Regions from separate parts of the Methylobacterium mesophilicum SR1.6/6 genome, predicted to be linked through region 3. Evidence: riboswitches for the same ligand, from Rfam matches in the RefSeq annotation. Region 3 holds a riboswitch; each other region holds the start of a gene.

Region 1 (5,120 bases), 1.4 Mb from region 3:
ACCGGATGGCGAGCCCGAAATTCTATGTCGGCGAGAGCTACGGCGGATTCCGCGGGCCCCTAATCGCCGAGAAGCTGCAGGAGGATATCGGCGTCGGCCTGTCGGGGATGGTCCTGCTCTCGCCGGTGCTCGATTTCGGCTGGCTCGAGACGCCGCGCGCCAATCCGTGGGGCTACGTGCTGAAGCTGCCCTCCCTGGCGGCCGGCGCGCTGGAGCGGGCCGGCACCGTGCCGAGGCCGAACCTGCTGGCCGACGCGGAAGCCTACGCGTCGGGGCCCTACTTGGCGGATCTCCTGAAAGGGCCGGGCGACGCGGCTGCGGTGGCGCGGATGACCGAGAAGGTCGCGCCGCTCGTCGGCCTCGACGCCGGCCTCGTCCGCGCCCAGGCGGCGCGGCTCACGACGCGGAGCGTCCAGCGCGAGATCGACCGGTCGGACGGCCGCGTGACGAGCGCCTACGACACCGGGATCACCGGTTGGGATCCGAACCCGGAGGCCGCGCAATCGAGCTTCGAGGATCCGCAGCTCACCGCCCTGCAGGCGCCGCTCACCAGCGCGATGCTTGATCTCAACGCGCGTACGTTGAAGTGGCCCGTACCCAACATGCGCTACGAGCTCCTCAACAACGCCGTGAACCGCGGCTGGTCCTGGGGGTCCGGGCGTCAGGCTCCGGAGGTGCTCTCGAACCTCAAGGGCGCGCTCGCCCTCGACGGGCGCCTGCGCGTCCTCGTCGCCCACGGCTTCACCGATCTCGTGACCCCCTACTACGCTTCGAAGCTGCTGCTCGCGCAGGTTCCCGCCTACGCCGCCGGCCGCCTCAGCCTTTCGGTCTACCCGGGCGGGCACATGTTCTACACGCGGCCGGATTCACGCACGGCATTCCGGACGGACGTGGAGCGGCTCTACGCGGACGCTGTCCGAGCGCGCGACGCCGAGAGCGCGCCGGCCGAGCGTTCCGCGGACCGGCCCTGAAGCCCGCCGGAATTTAAAGCGAAGCTGAGGGCCTCCGCGAATAGCGACAGATCCTCGGCCACCAAGGCAAGCGCGCCGGGTTACTTCAGCACGAGGCCGGCTGCCGGAATCGGGGCCATGCGGTCGTCGGCCCGGGCGGGCAGGAGAGTCGCCGCACGCGTGGCCGGCGAGCCAGGTCCCGTCGATCGAGGTCCTCGCCGGCCCGAAGCACGATCCGCGACATCGTCCCGATGGCGCCGCCCGGCGCAGACCCTGGATCCTGCGCAGGATTCCACCGCGTCTCCGTTGTGCGGAGGCTGTCATGCGTCTACAACGGTCCCGTGACGGTGCCCCGGCGACGGGGTGAAAAGGGAATGCGGTGAGGGGTGCGAACCTCGAATCCGCGGCTGCCCCCGCAACTGTGAGCGGCGAGTGCCTGCCAGAGTGCCACCGGAGCGATCCGGGAAGGCGGCCGGCGCGCAGAGCCGCGAGCCAGGAGACCTGCCGTCACGACAGGATCCCGAAATGCCGCCGGTGGGGCGGCTGGAGACAGGCAGATGACCACTTCGACCCTCGCCCCCGCCGCCCTCGGCACCCGCGTCGCCGAACGTCCGGTCGCCGTCGCCCTCGCGGCCGTCCTGGGTCTCGGCCTGCTCTTCATGGTGGGCTTCTCGCCGGCGATCGCGTTCCACAACGCGGCGCACGATTTCCGCCATACGCAAAACTTCCCCTGCCACTGACGCCCGCGTCCCAGGGATGATCATCCGGCTTCTGTCGGCGGCTCTGGCCGCCGGCTTCATCGCGGCTGCCGTCGTGAGCGGTCTCGAACTCACGCTGACCTCGCCGCTGATCCTCGCCGCTGAGCGCTACGAGCATGCCGAGCCCTCCCATCAGGCCTCGAAGGCGCTGCCGATCGTGCTCGCCCATGGCGGGCACGAGCACGCCACGCCCGAGGCAGCGCCGGAATGGCAGCCCGCGGAGGGCCTGCCGCGCATGGCCTTCACAGCCCTGGCGACCCTGGTCGGCGGCGTCGGCTACGCCCTGCTGCTCGGCGCCGTGATGCTCGCCTGCGGCCGCGAGCCGACGCCGCCGACCTGCCTCGCCTTCGCGATCGCGGGCTTCGGCAGTGTCGCCCTGGCGCCGGGCCTCGGCCTGCCTCCCGAACTGCCCGGCAGCGAGGCCGCGCCCCTGGCTGCCCGTCAGGCGTGGTGGGTGATGACCGCGGCGGCGACCGGCATGGGACTCTACCTCATCGCGATCCGCCGCTCGCTCATCGCGATCCTGGGCGGCCTCGTCCTGCTGATCGCGCCGCACGTGGCCGGCGCGCCCCAGCCCCCGACGGGCGCCTCCGAGCTTCCGGCCGCCCTCGCCGCCCAGTTCGCGGCCCGCTCCCTGGCGATCAGCTTCGTCTTCTGGGTCATGATCGCGCTCGGGTTCGGCTGGGCGTGGCAGGCCTTCGCCCGCGACAACGCGCGGGGTTCTGCCCGTGCCTGAGACGATCCTGTATGTCTGCACCACCTGCCGCCGGGAGGGCGACGATCCGGACGGACCCCGCGCTGGCGCCCGCCTGCTCGATGCCCTGAGGGCGCGGGTCGGCGACGCGCAGCAACTGCGCATCGAGCCGGTGGAGTGCCTCTCCGTCTGTAAGCGGCCCTGTACGGTGGCGGTGGCGTCGGCCGGCCGGTGGACCTACGTGTATGGCGATATGGATCCCGCCGCCTCCGCCGAGACGATCCTCGGCGGCCTCGGCGCGTACGCCGCCACGACGGACGGCATCGTGCCGTGGCGCGAGCGCCCGGCGGCGTTTCGCACCGGCGTCATCGCCCGCATTCCCCCCTTCCCCGAGCCCCGCCCGCTCCCGGCCGGCACCCTGGAGGCCGCCGAATGACCATCGTGTCTAAGATCCCCTGCACCATCGTCACGGGGTTCCTGGGAGCCGGCAAGACCACCCTGGTTCGCCACGTGGTCGAGAACGCCAAGGGTCGCCGCCTCGCGATTCTGGTCAACGAGTTCGGCGATGTCGGCTTCGACAAGTCGTTCCTGGCGGCCTGCGGCGTCGAGGGCTGCACCGAGGACGCCATCGTCGAGCTGCCCAACGGCTGCATCTGTTGCACGGTGGCGGACGACTTCGTGCCCGCCCTCGAGACCCTGCTCGCGCGCGCCGAGCCGCCGGAGCACATCCTGATCGAGACCTCAGGTCTCGCCCTCCCCAAGCCGTTGGTTCAGGCCTTCCAATGGCCGGCGATCCGCTCGCGCGTGACGGTGGACGGCGTCGTCGCGGTGGTTGACGGGCCGGCGGTGGCGTCGGGCGCCTTCGCGGAGGATCCGGCGGCCCTGGAGGCCCAGCGTGCCGCCGATCAGTCGGTGGACCACGACAATCCGCTGGAGGAAGTGTTCGAGGATCAACTCCTCTGTGCCGACCTCGTGGTGCTCAACAAGGCCGACCTGATCGACGCGCCGACACGCGCCCGCGTCCGCGCCGAGGTGGAGGGCCATCTGCCCCGCGCCGTGAAGGTGGTCGAGACCGCGAACGGCGTCATCGATCCCCGGGTGCTGCTGGGTCTCGGTGCGGCGGCCGAGGACGATCTCGACGCGCGGCCTTCGCACCATGGCGAGGGCGAAGACCACGACCACGACGATTTCGAGACCGTGGCGTTGCCGATCCGCCCGGCAATCACGGCCGGTGACCTCGCGGCCCGTGTAGAGCGGGCGGCGGGGACGGACGGTGTGCTGCGGATCAAGGGGTTCGCGGAGGTTGAGGGCAAGGCGATGCGCCTCGTGGTGCAGGGGGTCGGACGCCGCGTCGTCCACCACTTCGACCGGCCCTGGCGGGCGGGCGAACCGCGCGACGGCACGCTCGTGGTGATCGGCTTGAAGGGCTTCGACCGGGACGCGGTCGCCGCGGCGCTCGCGGGATGATGTCCGTCGCGCGCGCCCGTTCGGATACGCTCTGAGGGGCCGCCGCGATGCATCTGGTGCGCATCGATTCCGTTTCCCTCGACGAGGGTGAGGCAGCTGTGGATCTCGGGCAGGAGCCCGGCGATCTCGTCGTCGTGTCCTTCACCGACACCGACCTGTCCGGGATCGTCCAGGCCCACGCGGCCGAGCCAGGGCTTCCGAGCCTGCGGCTGGCCAAGCTCGCCAAGCTTCGTCACCCGCTCTCGGTCGACCTCTACGTGGATCGGGTGGTGACGCGGGCGAAGGTCGTGGTGATCCGCTGCCTCGGCGGCCTGGATTACTGGCGCTACGGGATCGAGCGCTGCGCCGAGGCCGCCCGTGCACACGGTGTCGTGCTGGCGGTGCTGCCCGGCGACGACCGCCCCGACCCGCGGCTCGCCCCCTTCTCGACCGACCCGGACTTCGCCGACCGCCTCGATGGCTACTTCCGCGCCGGGGGCATCGACAATCTGCGGCGGATGCTGCGGATGCTGGCCGCTCGAACCGGTTCCGGCCACGCGGTCGAGCCACCGCAGCCGCTGCCGCGCGGGTTTGCCTGGTGTGCGGGCTGCGGCGTCCTGCCCGTCGACGTCGCTCTCGCCGCGGCCGGTTCGGCGGTTCCGCTCGCAGCGTCGTCGGCCGCGCCGATGGCCCTGCTGCTGGTCTACCGCTCCGCCGTGCTCGGCGGCGACACCGCACCCTTCGTCGCGCTCACGGCCGCGCTGCGCGCCCGCGGGATCGGCGTCCTGGCGATGGCGGTGTCGAGCCTGAAGGAACCGGAGGCCGCCGCCGCGGTGGCCGACGCCGTCCGGAGGCGCCGGCCCGATCTGGTGATCGCCGCCACGGCGTTCTCGGCCCGCGAGGACGGCATCGACTTCGTCCTCGACGGCGCCGATTGCCCGGTGCTGCAGGCCTTCACCGTGGGGTCTCCGCAAGCGGCCTGGGCGTCGTCGGCCCGGGGCCTCGGCGCGGCTGATCTCGCCATGCAGGTGGCCCTACCCGAGTTCGACGGTCGTCTCTCCGGCTTCCCGATCTCCTTCAAGGAGGAGGCTCCTGAAATCGCTGGCTTCGCCGAGCGCCGGGCCGTCCCCTACGCCCCCGGAATCGGAGCGCTGGCGGACCGGGCCGCCGGCTGGCTGCGCCTCGCCGCCCGGCCCCCGGCCGCGCGCCGTGTCGCAATGGTCCTGTCCGATTATCCGGCCCGCGGCGGCCGGGCCGGGTTCGCGGTGGGCC
Region 2 (5,120 bases), 3.2 Mb from region 3:
CGACCTGACCATCACCAATGCCCGCTTCTCTGACTACGACCCGGTGGGCAACCGGGTCCCGGAAGCTCCCACCACCATCGCCTCGGCGGGCATCACATTCGGCGAGCCGCTCGGCTGGTTCGGCTCCCTGCGCTTCCGTTACTTCGGGCCACGGCCGCTGATCGAGGACAACTCCATCCGCTCGCGCCCGACCGCGCTCTTCAACGGCCGGGTTGGCTACGCCTTCGAGAACGGCGTCAGCGTCTCCCTGGACGTATTGAATCTGACGAACAGCAAATCCGACCAGATCACCTACGCCTACGTCTCGCGCTTGCCTGGCGAGCCCGCCGAGGGGCTGATCGACCGAGTGTTCCACCCGGTCGAGCCCACCGCCGTGCGCCTCACCATCGCCGGACGGTTCTGATGCCTCGTCATCGATCCGGCGTCATCGCGAACGCCTCCGCGAAGCGCGCGATACCGGCTCTGGTCGGTGATGGCGCCCGACCCAAACGATGCGGCGATGCCGGACGGAGTGCTTCGATGGCTCGGGCGCATCGCTACGTCGTCGGCATGATGCCCCTGCTGGAAGCCATCATGCGAGACCAGGGGCGCTCCGCCCAGGCCGTCGCGACTGAACTGACGCGCCGTGCCGTGCAAAAGCCGCGCGGCGGGGTGATCTGGACATCGGCAGACGCGCAAAGGCTCCTGCGCCGCTCAAGCATTGGCCGGGAGGTGCATCGACCCGGTGGGCAGGCGGGAGACGGGGCCCCGGCAAGCCGCCGTGGCGTGGCCGTGGCAAGGTCGGACGGATAGGGGATGATAAAAGGGATGGTCCTATCCAAAGACGCAGCACCCGGCGTCGTCCGGCGCCGTATCGGTCTGCTCTACCTCGTCCTGATTGCGGCCAACATCGCGGCTTGGTCCTGGGCCTATAGCCTGTTCGCGGGGCAGCCGGCCCTGCTCTCGACCGCGCTGCTGGCCTACGTCTTCGGGCTACGGCACGCGGTCGATCCCGACCACATCGCCGCCATCGACAACGTCACCCGCAAGCTGATGCAGGCGGGCCAGCGGCCGGTCTCGGTCGGCTTCTGGTTCGCGCTCGGCCATTCCACCGTCGTGGTGGTGGCCGCGGCCGCGGTGGCGCTGGCCGCGACCAGCCTGATCACGGCCTCGGAAGGCTACCGGGAACTCGGCGGCCTGATCGGCACCGGCGTCTCGGCCGCCTTCCTCATCCTTATCGGCTTGGTCAATCTCGTCGTCCTCGTGGGCGTCTGGCGCGCGTTCCGACAGGTGCGGCGCACCGGCCGCTACGTCGAGGCCGACCTCGACATGCTGCTCGCCAACCAGGGCGTGCTCGCCCGGATCCTGCGGCCGCTATTCCGCCTCGTGACGCGCTCCTGGCACATGTACCCGCTGGGCCTGCTCTTCGCGCTCGGCTTCGACACCGCCACGGAGGTGAGCCTCTTCGGGCTCTCGGCCGCTCAGGCGAGCCAGGGCACAGACCTCTGGACGATCCTTGTCTTCCCGGCCCTGTTCACCGCTGGGATGACCCTGATCGACGCGACCGATGGCGTGCTGATGCTCGGCGCCTACAGCTGGGCCTATGTCCAGCCCATGCGGAAGCTGTTCTATAACCTCACCATCACTCTGGTCTCGGTGGCTGTCGCGCTGGTGGTCGGCACGCTGGAGGCGCTAAACCTCCTGGCGGACAAGCTCAACCTCCAGGGCTGGTTCTGGCAACGGGTGGCCGCGATCAACGACCATTTCGGCGTGCTGGGTTTCGGCATCGTCGGCCTCTTCGCGGCGGCGTGGCTCCTGTCGTTCCTGATCTACCGCCTCGGCCGGTTCGACCGTATCGACGTAAGACCTGCAGATGCTCCCTGACCACTCACGGGCACCTCTTAGGACAACGACCGATCCGTCCCGGAAGACACACGACTCAACAACCTGTTTTCATGCGTTGACGGATAGAGACACCGCAGCCTAGCTTGAACGGGACGGTTCCCCTCGGGGATCAAAAGGGAACGTGGTGAGGTCACGCCCGTGAGGGCTCGGCCGATGCCGCGGCTGCCCCCGCAACTGTAAGCGGCGAGTCCTTCATCACGACGTCACTGGGCGGCCTCGCCCGGGAAGACGATGAGAGGGCGACGACCCGCGAGCCAGGAGACCTGCCGTCAGCCGTGGTCACACGCGGAGCTTGCCGGGCGGGGTGTCCTGGGAGGTGTCGCGGCGCCGTGGTTCCCTTGAGGACGCGGCCGCCGAGGCCTCGTTCGCGGTGACGTGCCACAGCCGTCCCCCGAGGCCGTCCCGTGTCCTGCTTCATCTCTCCCGCGCTCAGGCGTGCGCTCGTTTCGTCCTGCATCGGCAGCGTGGTTCTCTCCGCCTCGCCGGTCCTGGCCCAGCAGGTGGCCGCTCCCTTCGCCGATGCCCCCCGGCAAGCGGCTGCGGCCGAGGCGGCGGTCAGCCTCTCCGAGATCTCGGTTTCCGCTACCGGACTGCCGACGCCCATCGCCGCCACGGGATCGAGCGTCACGGTCCTGACCGACCGCGTGCTCGAAGACCAGCAGCGGCGCACCGTGCCGGACGCCCTGCAACAGGTGCCCGGCCTCAACGTGGTGCAGACGGGCGGCCCCGGCGGGCAGACATCGGTGTTCATCCGCGGCGCGAACTCGAACCAGACCAAGGTCCTGATCGACGGCATCGACGCCACGGACCCCTCGAACTCGAACGGCTCGTTCGACTTCGGTCAGCTGCTGACCGACGACCTCTCTCGCATCGAGGTCCTGCGCGGGCCTCAGAGCGGCCTTTACGGCAGTGACGCCATCGGCGGCGTGATCTCCTTCACGACCAAGCGGGGCGAGGGACCGACGCGCGTGACCCTGCGGACCGAGGGCGGATCGTTCGGCACCTTCAACCAGTTCGGCCGCATCAGCGGGGCGCAGGACGGCTTCGACTACTCCGTGTCGATCCAGCACTTCCGGGCAGCCGCGACGCCCGTCACGCCGCGCGACCTCGTGCCCTTCGGCCGCCCGATCCACCCGAACTACTACGACAACGAGACGGTCTCGGCGAAGCTCGGCTACCAGTTCACCGACACGTTCCGGGTCAACTCGACCACGCGGTTCATCAACTCGCGCCTGCTGTTCACCGGTACGGACTTCAGCACCTTCCCGGCATTTCCGTCCGCGGTCCGCAGCGCCGCCGACGTGCAGCAGCTCTTCACCCGCAACGAGGCCGAATGGACGCCCATCGTCGGCTTTCACAACATCTTCGCGATCAACTACTCGAACCTGTTCAACCGCCAGCAGCAGAACGAGTACGACCCGTTCGCCATCCAACCGACGACCGGCCTCGGCGAGCGCCTGCGCTACGAGTACCGCGGCGACTACCTTCTCTCGCCCGGCAACCTCGTCCTGTTCGGGGCGCAGCGCGACGAGGAGAGCCTGCTGACGAACGATCCGAACGCGTTCGGTGCCGGCACCCTCAAGGCGCGCAACGGCAACACGGCGGGCTACGGCGAGGTGCAACTGACGCCCTTCGACCGCGCCGCGCTCGTGGCCAACATCCGCCACGACGAGAACGACCAGTTCGGGCCCGCCACCACGTTCCGCGTCGCGCCGAGCTACATCCTGCCCGGCACCGAGACGCGCCTGAAGGGTAGCGTGGGCACGGGATTCAAGGCACCGACCCTCAGCCAGCTCTACCAGAACTTCCCGGCGTCCAACTTCTTCGGCAACCCGAACCTCAAGCCGGAGGAGAGCTTCGGGTTCGACGGCCTCGTCGTGCCGCATCTGATGCGGCCACTCGTCGGGTCTCGTCCTGGGGCATGCCTGCTGCCGAGCGGCCTCGCGGGGGCGGTGCTGGTCCTCGCGGCGGATATCGGCGTGCGCCTGCTTGCCACCCGGCCGGAACTCAAGCTCGGCGTGGTGACCGCTCTGGTCGGGGCGCCGTTCCTGATCGTGTTGCTTCTGCGCAGCCGTGGGAGGCGGGCATGAGCCTCGGGCTGCAGGATGCCCTGGTGACGCTGGATGGCCGGACCATCCTCTCGGACATCGGTCTGATCTTACAGCCTGGCCGCTTCGTCGGGCTGGTGGGCCCGAACGGGGCCGGCAAGACCACGCTCCTTCGCGTCCTGGCGGGGCTGATTACCCCAAGCCACGGCCAAGCCAACCTCGAAGGCCGTCCGCTGGCCGGCATGGGCCGCGACGAACGGGCTCGCCACATAGCCGCCCTGTTCCAGGGTGCGGGGGTCGGCTGGCCGATGACGGTCCGCGAGATCGTGGCGCTCGGACGGCTGCCGCACCGCCGGGCCTTCGCATCCCCGACCGACGCCGACGAAGCCGCGGTCGCTCGCGCGATGGCCCGCACCGACATCCTCCATCTCGCCGACCGAGCCGAGCCGACCCTCTCCTCGGGCGAGCGCATGCGCGCGCTGCTGGCCCGGGCGCTCGCGGTCGAGGCGCCGTGGCTTCTCGTCGACGAGCCGGTCACGGCCCTCGACCCGGCGCACCAGCTCGACGCGATGGCGCTGCTTCGGGCCATCGCGCGGGACGGCACCGGTGTCGTCGCCGTGCTTCACGACCTGACGCTCGCTGCCCGGTTCTGCGACCGCATCGTCGTGCTGGCCGATGGCCGCCTCATCGCCGACGGCAGCCCGGAGAAGGCCCTGAGCGATGTCCTGCTCGCCAGGGCGTTCGGCGTCACGGCCGAGCGGGGTTGGGCTTGCGACGGAACACGATACATCCTGCCCTGGGTGCGGTCCGGGGCTCAGACGGAGGAACGCGATGACGTCACCACCACGGACTGACGCGGTTACGACCCTGCTGCGCGAGGCGTTGTCCGACCCCGGCACCGCCTGGAGCCTCGGCAGCTTCGGGGCTATCGCCGAGTTCATGCGCGACCCCGACGAGGCCACGTTGCCGCTGCCGGACGGACGCATGGGTCTTGCAACGGAGCGGGGCGCCATCGCTCTCGCCCCCAGTCCCGACCTGCGTCCGGTGGCCTACGAGACCGCCGTCGCGACCGGCTGGAACCACGCCGTCGCCCTTTGCCTGCCTGAAGCGAGTTGCGCGATGAACCGGCGCGGCGTGGTGACGGAACTCGGTCCCGACCGGGACGCCGCCCGCGAACGGGACCGCAAC
Region 3 (5,120 bases):
TGACGGCTAGCACCTGATCGCGGTCCGCCAGCCGCAGGACCAGCTCGTCGGCGCACAGGTTCATCGAGACTACCCGCATGGGTGCCCCCGCCGCGCCCACGGGCCCGGAGGACAGGATGACCGCGAGGGCGATCGCGAGGCGCGACGGCATCCGCGACCTCAGAACGACGACACGCGGACGCCGCCGTAGACGGCGAGCCCCGGCCCCTGGAAGCCGGTCGGGTTCTGGTAGCGCTGGTCGAACAGGTTATCGATCCGCCCGAACACCGTGAGTGTCTCGCTCCAGGCGTAGTTGACCGAGAGGTTCACCAGCGTGAAGCCGGGGGCCTTCAGGCGCGGCACGGAGAAGTCCCTGTTTCCGTCCACGAACGACCCCAGCACGATGAGCGTGCCAGTCATGGTCAAGCCCGGCATCAGGTTCCAGATCGCGGTGGCGCTGACCTTATTGCGTGGCCGGCGCAACAGCTCCTGATGGGCGATCTCGTCCTTCGTCACCGTGGTGGTCCAGTCCAGCCGCCCGCTCCAGAACTCGTTGAAGCGCAGGGCGACGAAGCTCTCGGTGCCGTAGGCAGTCGCCCGACCGACGTTCACGTTGGTGGAGAAGGTCGGGTAGTAGGCCGTCTGGATCAGGTTCTTGAAGTCGGTCTGGAAGTAGGTCGTGCCGACGGTCATGAACCCGTCGAACAACGGCTGTTCGAAGCCGCCGTCGAACCCGAAGCTCTCCTCCGGCCGTAGGTTCGGGTTCCCGAAGAAGCGGAAGCCCGGGTAGTCCTGATAGAGCTGGCTCAGGGTCGGCGGCTTGAAGCCGGTGCCGACGCTGCCCTTCAGGCGGGTCTCGGTGCCGGGCACGATGTAGCTCGGCGCCACCCGGAAGGTGGTCGCGCCGCCGAACTGATCGTTCGCGTCGTGGCGGATGTTGGCCACCAGCGCAGCTCCCGCGAAGGGCGTCGTCTGAAGCTCGGCGAAGCCGGCGGTGTTGCCGTTGGACCGGTCGATGCCGGTCGTCTCGAAGCGCTCGTCCTCGCGCTGGGCCCCGAACAGCACGAGGTTGCCGGGCGAGAATTGCCAATCGCCGCGGTAATCGAACCGGGTTCGCTCGCCGAGGTAGGTGGTGGGCGTCGGCGGCGCGAGTGGATCCAGCGGGCCGGCGAACAGGCGGTCGAACTTCGAGTAGTTCGCCCCGAAGACATTGTGGAAGCCCGGCACCGGCGTCCATTCGGCCTCGCCCCTCATGATCAGCTGCTGCTGGTCGTTGAGGTTCCGGTACGGCAGCGGCACGTATGGGAAGCCGCCGTCGGCTTGGTCGAGATAGGCGCTGTCGGAGAAGCGTAGAACGTAGTTCAGGCGGAACTCGTCGGTGAGTTGCGCCCCGAGCTTGGTCGAGACCGTCTTGATGTCGGTGAAGGCGGTCCGCAGCGGCACGCCGCGGGGTAGCAGCTCGAACGGCGTGACCTGGACGGCGGATTGCCGGATGTGGCCGACTGAGACCGAGTAGTCGAAGATCCCCTCCGAGCCGGAGATGTTGCCGAACTGGTTGAAGGTGCCGAACGAGCCGCCCTCGACGGTCGCCGTCGCCCGGGCCGGTCCCTCGCCGCGCTTGGTGACCACAGAGATCACGCCGCCGATAGCGTCGGCCCCGTAGAGGCCGCTCTGCGGGCCGCGCAGCACCTCGATCCGGGAGAGGTCGTAGGTCTGCAACTGGCTGAAGTCGAAGGCGCGGTTCGGGGTCGAAGGGTCGTTGACGTCGATGCCGTCGATCTGGACCTTCACGTGGTTCGAGTTGGTGCCGCGGATGAAGACCGAGGTCTGGCCGCCGGCGCCGCCGGTCTGGACGACGTTGAGGCCGGGCACCTGCTGTAGAGCATCCGGCACCGTCCGGCGCTGCTGTTCCTGAAGCAGGCGCTCAGTCAGGACGGTGACGCTCGACCCTGTGTTGGCAATCGGCGTCGGTACGCCGGTGGCCGATACCGAAATCTCGGACAGGGAGACCGCGGCCTGGGCGCCTCCCGGCGCATCGGCAAAGGGCGCGGCGACCTGCTGCGCGCGGGCTGGAACGGCGACGAGCAGCGTGGATGCGGCGCAGGACAGCGCCAGCATGCGCTGGAGCGCGGAGGGAACGGAACAGGACACGGGACGGCCTCGGGGGACGGCTGTGGCACGTCACCGCGAACAAGGCCTCGGCGGTCGGGTCCTCCAAGGAACCACGGCGCCGCGACACCTCCCAGGACACCCCGCCCGGCAAGCTCCGCGTGTGACCACGGCTGACGGCAGGTCTCCTGGCTCGCGGGTCGTCGCCCTCTCATCGTCTTCCCGGGCGAGGGCGCCCAGTGACGTCGTGATGAAGGACTCGCCGCTTACAGTTGCGGGGGCAGCCGCGGCATCGACCGAGCCCTCACGGGCGTGATCTCACCGCGTTCCCTTTTGATCCCCGAGGGGAACCGTCACTGTCAAGCTATGCCTCACGGGCTCGTGAGTCAATGCGAACGTCCATTCATTTAGCTAGCCGAATCTATTTACTCTGACAGCTTTCAGCAAGAATGAATCCTAAAACATCATTGCCTTATCCGAGTGTCACGGCGTATCTGCACCTAAAGAGCCTGACTTATTGTAATCGTTCTAATTAAAATCTTTGTCGGATTATCGACTGCGAACAAGTTACGATTTATAGTTCGGCTACATGTCTTTTGCCGAGTCAGTGGATAACGTCTTTCAACGCCCGTCCAGCACGGTCGCCCATCACCTCGGTGGGTGGCTGAGCGTCTTCACAAACGAGACTACGTTTGGGGAGACATTCCGGACGACGGCACCGGTGGGTACGGGCCTACGCGTGGTCGTCTACCTGCGCGGACGAACCAGCTTCCAGGTTGACGACTTGCCCGCGATCGCGATCGAGGCTCCCGCGCTACTCGTCGGCTTCACCGAGCGGGAACTCGTCAGGGACCAGACCGTCTCGGCGGGTCAGCCGCTAAGCAGCGTTCACGTCCGAGTCGATCCCGACCACGCCAAAACGAGCCTAGGCACCATCGCATCCGCGATGGTGCAGCTCTCCGTGGAGCGTGGTTTCGTTTTCGAGGGGCGTCCGGCCGACGCGACGATACAGGCGGTGGCGTCGCAGATCCTTGCCGCAGCGGGCCCGGCGGGACAGCCCCTGTATCAAGCAGCTAAGGCCCTCGAACTCCTCGCCCTCGTGTTCGAAGCTGAGGGATTGGCCGAGCCGGTAGGGCTCACTCGCACGCTTACGATCGTGGATCGCGGCCGCGTCGAGGCGGCTAGCGCAATAATCCTGGAACGCCTCGACTCCGTACCAGATTTCGACGCGGTAGCCCGGCGCGTCGGAATGACGCCGGCTAAGCTCACCCGTGGCTTCCGGATCACCTACGGCATGACGCCCTACGCCGTCCTCCAGGAGCGGCGTCTGCAATCGGCCTACCGGATGCTCGCCAGCCGCAAGGCGACCGTCGGTGAAGTCGCCCAGAACGTCGGATATTCCGCCCCGCACTTCGCGACCCTCTTCAAGAAGCGTTTCGGCATGCCACCAAGCGCCTTGGTCGCCGCACGAACCACATCGATCTGAAAACTTAGAACAACACTAAACTCGATCGAACGGAATCATGCTTATTCCGAAAGTATCGATCATTGTTGTGGGCGAGACTGGAGCGTATGACGGTCTTCACGACTCCGTGAAGGAGCAGCGACGTCTGCGGTCGACCGGCCGCCCGGGGCTCGAAATTTATGTGGACGTACAGGATCATCTGTCGAGTGGGCTCGCTGTACATGGTGTCCGCGAGCGCGTTTGCGTCGATGGTCGCAGTCGTTGCGGCGCAACCCGCCCCGGCTCAGGTCACCCTCGGCGAGATTTCGGTAGTCGGGGCTGAAGGCGCCGCCGCATCTGGTCCGCCGGGCGTCGGCGGTGCCAGCGGCGAGCGAGCGGATGGCCCGGTACGCGGCTTCACAGCCAAGCGTAGCGCCACTGGCACCAAGACCGATACTGCGCTGATCGAGACGCCGCAGTCGATCAGCGTCGTCACAGCCGACCAGATCCGGGCGACCGGCGCACAGAATCCGAGCGAGGCACTGCGCTACACCGCCGGTGTGCAGGTCGAGCGCTTCGGCGGCGATCCGCGCTACGACTGGATCAAGGTGCGCGGCTTCGACGTACCGGAGTATCTTGACGGTCTGCAACTGCCGAAAGGCACCTACGCGTGGTCCCGCTACGAGACTTACGGGGTCGAGCGCGTGGAGGTGCTCAAGGGGGCGGCCTCCGTGCTCTACGGGCAGTCCCCGCCAGGCGGCCTCGTCAACTTCGTCAGCAAGAAGCCCCTCGACGTGCCCTACCGCGAGGTTTTGGTACAGGGCGGCAGCTACGGGCGGCTCTTGGGTGCCTTCGACGTGACCGGCCCGGTCGATCCTGAGAAGACGGTGCTCTATCGCGTCGTCGGTCTCGGCCGCCTCTCAGACACGATCGTCGATACCGTGAACGACGATCGCGCCTTCATCGCACCGAGCGTCACGTTCCGGCCCAATGCGGCGACGCAGCTCACGGTGCTCGGCTACTACATCAAAGACGACTCGAAGTCCCTGCAGTTTCTGCCCTCTCAGGGCACGCTCACCCCGAACCCGAACGGCCGCATCCGCCGCTCGACCTTCCTCGGAGAGCCCGGCTACGATAATTTCCGCCGCGAGCAGTTCGGCATCGGCTACCAGTTCGAGCATCATTTCGACGAAGCGGTCACCTTCCGGCAGAACCTTCGCTACTCCGGTGTCAACGTCGACCTGCCGGTGGTGCGCGGCTTCGGCTTCCCGACGAACGCGGCCGGCGCAGTCACAGATTTCAGCAACGTCACCCGCCGGGCCGTGCGTTTCGACGACAACGTCAACGCCTTCACGATGGACAATCAGCTCGTCCTGAACGCGGTGACGGGTCCGCTCGCGCATACGCTCCTGTTCGGCCTCGATGTGCGCACCTTCGATCTCGGGTTCGCCACCCGCAACGCACTGACCACGAGCCTGAACGTCTTCGCGCCGGTCTACCGCGGCTTTCAACCGCTGCCGCCAATCACGGCCCGCATCCGGCAGAACCTGGAGCAGGTCGGCGCCTATGCGCAGGACCAGATCCGGCT
Region 4 (5,120 bases), 2.8 Mb from region 3:
CCGGGCGCCGTCGCGGTCGGCGATCCGGTAGACGGCCTCCCCGCCCCGCATCTCCAGGCCGAAGGCGGCCGGCACGCCGCTGAGGCCGGCGGCCCGCAGCGCCGCGTCCGGCGCGACCGTAACCTGGTCCCAGGCGATCGGGCCGAGCCGTGACAGCCGCTCGGCCTCGGTGAGCGCCGGGAACGGCACGTAGAGCATCACCAGCCCGGAGCCGATCCACAGCGCGAAGAACAGCCCCGCGGCGATCCCGGCCCAGCGGTGGAACAGGAGCAGCCAGCGCCGTCCCGCCTTGCCGAGCCGGCGCGGCAGGCTCACCACGTCACCGTGTAGGCGACCTCGACCGAGCGCGGGCGCCCGAGCAGCCAGTTGGTCCCGACCCCGTTAACGGCGTTGCCCGAGATCGCGTAGACCTTGTCGAACAGGTTGTAGACCCGCACGGACAGGCGCGACTCCGCCGTGACCTGATGGTCGAGGACCACGTTGACGAGGTTGTAGGCTGGGCGCCGCGCCGTGTTGCCGAAGTCGCTGTAGACCTGCCCGACATTCTGCAGCCCGACCCGCGCGGTCCAGTCGCGGGTGACGTCCCAGGTCAGCCAGAGATTGGCCACGCGCTCGGGCACGTCGATCGGCTGGTTGCCGGCATACGAGACCGTGGCGCCGTTCACCGTCTGGTCGAACCGGTCGTACTGCGCGTGGAGGAGCGCGAGGTTGCCGTCGAGCCGCCAGCCCGGCGCGAAGCGCCAGCCAAGCGCCAGCTCGAAGCCCTGCGAGGACTGGCTCCCCACCTGCGTGGACAGCGTCGGCTGGCCGGGGATCGCCGAGATCAGGTTGTCCTTGACGATCCGGTAGCCCGCGACGGTCCATTCGAGGGCGCCGTCGAAGGCCAGCCCCTTGGCGCCGATCTCGACCTGATCGCCGGTCGCGAGCTTGAAGCCCGCCAGCGACTGCGACAGCGTGATCAGGCTGTTCACCGGGTCGGTGGCGAAGCTGTACTGGGCGTAGAGCGCGCTGTCCGGCGTCGGGTTGTAGACGAGGCCGAACCGGTAGCCGAGCGCCCGATAGGTCTTCTCGAACCGCGATCCCGTCTGCAGGTCCTCGCGGTTCAGCGTCGGCACGTCGAGGCGCACGCCCGTGAGGAACGAGAGCTTGTCCGACAGGATCACCCGGTCCTCGGCGAAGACAGAGGCCTGGCTCGTCTGCGTCGCGTAGGCCGGGCGCGCCCGGCCGTTCTGCGGGAAGAGGCCCGGATCGTAGCCGGTAAGCGGCACGCTCGTGGTCTGGTCGAAGTAGAAGTTGTTTGTGTGGCGGAAGTCGATGTGATTCACGTCGAAACCGGCCACGAACTGGTTGCGCAGGCCGAATAGGTCGCCTCGGAACGTCGCGTCGAGACGGTCTCCGACCTGCTCCTGACTGTGGTAGATCTCCAGGTAGTCGCCCCGGTCCACGAGCCCGGTGCCGCGGTTGTAGCTGTACTGCTCGACGTCGAGCCAGTGGCGCCGGCTGGTCAGCCGGTAGGCGGTGTTGCGGATCGTGATGTCGGCCGAGGGGGACCACTCGGTCTTGAGCTGGGTCCAGTTGTCGGCCCAGGTGATCTTCGCGTCGCGGACGTTGTAGTTGTTGAACCGGATGAGATCCGGGATCCGTCCCTCGACCAGCGGGGTGCCCCAGTAGCGGGCGGGCTCCTGGTAGCCGAGATCGTGGCTCAGGGTGAAGGCGAGGTCGGCGCTCGGCCGGAACAGCAGGGCGGCGGAGACCGCGAGGTTGCGGAAATCGCCCTCCGGCCGCATCCAGCCGTCGGCGCGGTTGCCGCTGACGTTGAGGCGGTACGCGAAGGTGTCGCCGTACTCAGCCTGGCCCAGCGGGCCGCCGGAATCGAGGGCGAGCCGCGCGACCCCGTCGGTGCCGATCACCGCGCGGGCGGCGTTGATCGGCACGAAGACCGGCTTCTTGGGCACCACGTTGATGACGCCGCCGATGGCGCCGTCGCCGTAGAGCACCGAGGACGGCCCGCGCAGCACCTCGATCCGCTCGACGTTCCACGTGTCGAACGGGAAGGTCACGGTGTTGGCGCCGACGTAGAAGCGCGTGCCGTCGTAGAGCTGCTGGATCGAGTTCGGGCCGGCGAAGCCGCGGGACGTGAACGCGCCGTTGCCGTTGCCGGGCGCCGCGATGGTGGTGATGCCGGTCGCGTCCTGGGTCACGGCCTCGGCGATCGTGTCCTGGCCGCGCAGCCGCGCGGTCTCGCCCGACACGATGTCGAGGCTGGCCGGCGTCTCCAGCGGCGTCAGGCCGAGGCGGCTCGCGGTCCGGTCAGGCGTGCGCAGGTTGAGCCCGTTCGGCGGGAGGCGGCTCGGGTCGCCGCCCGCGCCCGCGACCGACAGCTCATCCAGCGTGACCACCTCCTGTGCGGCGGCCGGACTGGCGAGGAGCGCGAGGAGAACGCCGCAGAGCGGGGCCCGCCCGCCGAGGCAGGAGCGATGGGTCGATGGAGACATGGGGAAAGCGGTCCGTGCGCGGCGCGCGCCGGCCCCCGCGTCCTACAAGCATTGTAATAACATTACAATGCGCTCGCTGTCTGGTAGCCTCTGCCTGTGCGGGCGCGCGACGGCGTCCTGCGACAGGGCTCGAGGGGTTCGGGACGGCGGAGACGGGCATGGGGAACGGCGTCGCGGGCGCGCTTGCTGTGGCACGTCACCGCGAACGAGGCCTCGGCGGCCGCCTCCCCTCGGGACTGGCGTCGCCTCGACACCCGCCAGGACACCCCGCCCGGCGCGTTTCGCGTGTGACCACGGCTGACGGCAGGTCTCCTGGCTCGCGGGTCGCCGCCCTCGCACCGTCTTCCCGGGGTGACCCAGTGACGTGGTGGTGAAGGGCTCGCCGCTTACAGTTGCGGGGGCAGCCGCGGCTTCGGGGCGAACCCCTCACAGCGTTCCCTTTTGATCCCCGAGGGGAACCGTCGCGCACAGCTTGGCCGTAGCGGGGCGGGCCGTCAACCGTGTGTCCGGTTGTTGCCGTGGATCGGCGCGCGGGGCACCGGGCCGTTGCGGCCTCGCCGACGACGGGCTAGCCCGTGCGGGATGACGGTCTGGCGGCCCCCTGCGGAGATTCGCGTCAAAGCGCTGGGTCTGCCCCGGCGCGGCAACAGCCTGCTCGTGGCGGAGGTCCGCGCGGATGACGGGCGGCTGAAAGGCGTCCGGCCCCTCGGCGGCAGCGTCGCGTTCGGCGAGCGGGTCGAGGGCGCCCTGATCCGGGAGTTCCAGGAGGAGCTCGGCGTCACCGTTTCGGTGCTCGGCGGCCCCCGCGTCATGGAGAACATCTTCACGCACGAGGGGCAGGTCGGGCACGAGGTGCTGTTCCTGTTCCCCGTCGCCCTGCCGCCGGGACGGTTCGACGGGCAGGAGCGCTTCGTCTTCCACGAGGATTCCGGCACTGCCTGCATGGCGCGGTGGTGGGATCTGGACGGGCTCGACGTGCCGGGCGGTCCCGACCTCTTCCCCGCCGGCCTGAAGGACCGCCTCCGCGACGCGTGGCGCGCGGAGACCTGACGGACCGGGCTGCCCCACCGCCTTTGCCGCTCGGCGCGGGCGATGCTACAGCCGGGCAATCCCATCGGTCCGGACGTCCGCGACGCCGCGGCCCATGCGCCCGGACGCTCCGTCCGACGCGGAGACGGGTGCCGGCGGAAGCATGACGACACGACCTCCCAGAAGCGGCGGGCCGACGGGGCGCAAGCCTCAGGCCGGCAAGTCCAGCCCCAGCAAGTTCAGGGGCGGCAAGGCCCAGGCCGACGGCCGCGCCCGCACGGGCCCGCGCACCAGCGCCCGCGACGCCGCCGAGCGCGCGGCCCGCAACCGCGGCGAGGATGCCGGCGCGCGCGATCCCTGGGGCGCGCAGGCCGCTGCGGCCCCGGCGCCGGCCGGCCGCCGAAGCCGCCCGCGACGGGCGGCCGCACCGCGCGACGCCGCGGCGGGCAAGCCCGGCGGCCGGCCGCCGGCCAAGCGCTCGGCGGCCCCCTCCCCGGCCCTCGCCTCTGCCCCCGCGCCCGGTCCGACCCGGCGCGAGCAGCGCGCCGCCGCCTCCGCGACCCTCGCCTCCGGCGTGCAGACCCTGACCGTCGAGCCGGACGAGGCCGGGATGCGGATCGACCGCTTCCTCACCGCCCGCTTCCCGCTCCTGCCCTTCACCCGCGTGCAGACCATCGTCCGCAAGGGCGAATTGCGGGTCGACGGCAAGCGCGCCAAGCCGAACGACCGGCTGGAGCCGGGCATGAGCGTGCGCGTGCCGCCGCTGCGCCTCGACCAGCCCACCGAGCGGCCGCGCAGCGCCGCCCGGGAGCAGGACGACGCCGCCTTCATCCGGTCGCTGATCCTCTACGAGGACGCCGACATGATGATCCTCAACAAGCCCTTCGGCCTCGCGGTCCAGGGCGGGTCGGGGACGGTCCGGCACGTCGACGGCCTGCTCGCCGCCCTCACGGGTCCGGACGGCCAGAAGCCGCGCCTCGTCCACCGGCTGGACAAGGACACGGCCGGCTGCCTGATCATCGCCAAGACCCGGCTCGCCGCCGCGACGCTGGCCAAGAGCTTCCGGTCGCGGGCGGCGCGGAAGATCTACTGGGCGCTCACCGCGGGCGTGCCGCGGGTCCGGCAGGGACGCGTCTCCACCTACCTCGCCAAGGAGGAGCCCACCGACGCCGACGCGCGGATGCGGGTCGCCAAGCACGGCGACGAGGGCGCGAGCCACGCGCTGACCTACTACGCCATGGTCGATCAGGCCGCCCAGAAGCTGTCCTGGCTGTCGTTCAAGCCGGTCACCGGCCGCACGCACCAGCTGCGCGCCCACGCGGCCCATATCGGCCACCCGATCGTGGGCGACCCGAAATACTTCTCTGTCGAGAACTGGGAGCTGCCGGGCGGCATCCAGAACCGCCTCCACCTCCTCGCCCGGCGGATCGTCATCCCGCATCCGCGCACCGGCAAGCCGGTCGACGTGAGCGCGCCGCTCCCGCCCCACATGGCCCAGAGCTGGAACCTTCTGGGCTTCGACGCCGCCCGCTACGACCCGATTGTCGAGGCGCCCGAAGCCTGAGCCAGGAGCCAGGGCACGATCGCGTCGGCGAG

Evidence for each region. A riboswitch is a leader RNA that binds a small molecule or an ion and turns the genes downstream of it on or off. The one in region 3 is predicted to bind cobalamin.
Region 1: another riboswitch for cobalamin. It lies ahead of MMSR116_RS15150 (CbtB domain-containing protein); the one in region 3 lies ahead of MMSR116_RS08130 (TonB-dependent receptor domain-containing protein).
Region 2: another riboswitch for cobalamin. It lies ahead of MMSR116_RS32585 (TonB-dependent receptor); the one in region 3 lies ahead of MMSR116_RS08130 (TonB-dependent receptor domain-containing protein).
Region 4: another riboswitch for cobalamin. It lies ahead of MMSR116_RS21805 (TonB-dependent receptor); the one in region 3 lies ahead of MMSR116_RS08130 (TonB-dependent receptor domain-containing protein).

What each region holds. Positions count from the first base shown of each region.
Region 1 is NZ_CP043538.1:3,183,174-3,188,293, reverse strand. It holds gene MMSR116_RS15155 (S10 family peptidase) at 1-971, shown strand, start outside; cobalamin riboswitch at 1,279-1,473, shown strand; gene MMSR116_RS15150 (CbtB domain-containing protein) at 1,508-1,690, shown strand; gene MMSR116_RS15145 (CbtA family protein) at 1,707-2,444, shown strand; gene MMSR116_RS15140 (DUF1636 domain-containing protein) at 2,437-2,838, shown strand; gene cobW (cobalamin biosynthesis protein CobW) at 2,835-3,869, shown strand; gene cobN (cobaltochelatase subunit CobN) at 3,917-5,120, shown strand, end outside.
Region 2 is NZ_CP043538.1:4,919,694-4,924,813, forward strand. It holds gene MMSR116_RS23325 (TonB-dependent receptor) at 1-403, shown strand, start outside; gene MMSR116_RS23330 (HoxN/HupN/NixA family nickel/cobalt transporter) at 808-1,863, shown strand; cobalamin riboswitch at 1,963-2,169, shown strand; partial or broken gene MMSR116_RS32585 (TonB-dependent receptor) at 2,385-2,801, shown strand; gene MMSR116_RS23335 (iron chelate uptake ABC transporter family permease subunit) at 2,853-3,974, shown strand; gene MMSR116_RS23340 (ABC transporter ATP-binding protein) at 3,971-4,786, shown strand; gene MMSR116_RS23345 (DUF6925 family protein) at 4,764-5,120, shown strand, end outside.
Region 3 is NZ_CP043538.1:1,734,359-1,739,478, forward strand. It holds gene MMSR116_RS08125 (ABC transporter substrate-binding protein) at 1-151, opposite strand, end outside; gene MMSR116_RS08130 (TonB-dependent receptor domain-containing protein) at 160-2,097, opposite strand; cobalamin riboswitch at 2,250-2,458, opposite strand; gene MMSR116_RS08135 (helix-turn-helix transcriptional regulator) at 2,828-3,574, shown strand; gene MMSR116_RS08140 (TonB-dependent siderophore receptor) at 3,802-5,120, shown strand, end outside.
Region 4 is NZ_CP043538.1:4,582,646-4,587,765, reverse strand. It holds gene MMSR116_RS21810 (hypothetical protein) at 1-318, opposite strand, end outside; gene MMSR116_RS21805 (TonB-dependent receptor) at 312-2,495, opposite strand; cobalamin riboswitch at 2,781-2,973, opposite strand; gene MMSR116_RS21800 (NUDIX hydrolase) at 3,078-3,545, shown strand; gene MMSR116_RS21795 (RluA family pseudouridine synthase) at 3,688-5,088, shown strand; gene MMSR116_RS21790 (alpha/beta fold hydrolase) at 5,055-5,120, opposite strand, start outside.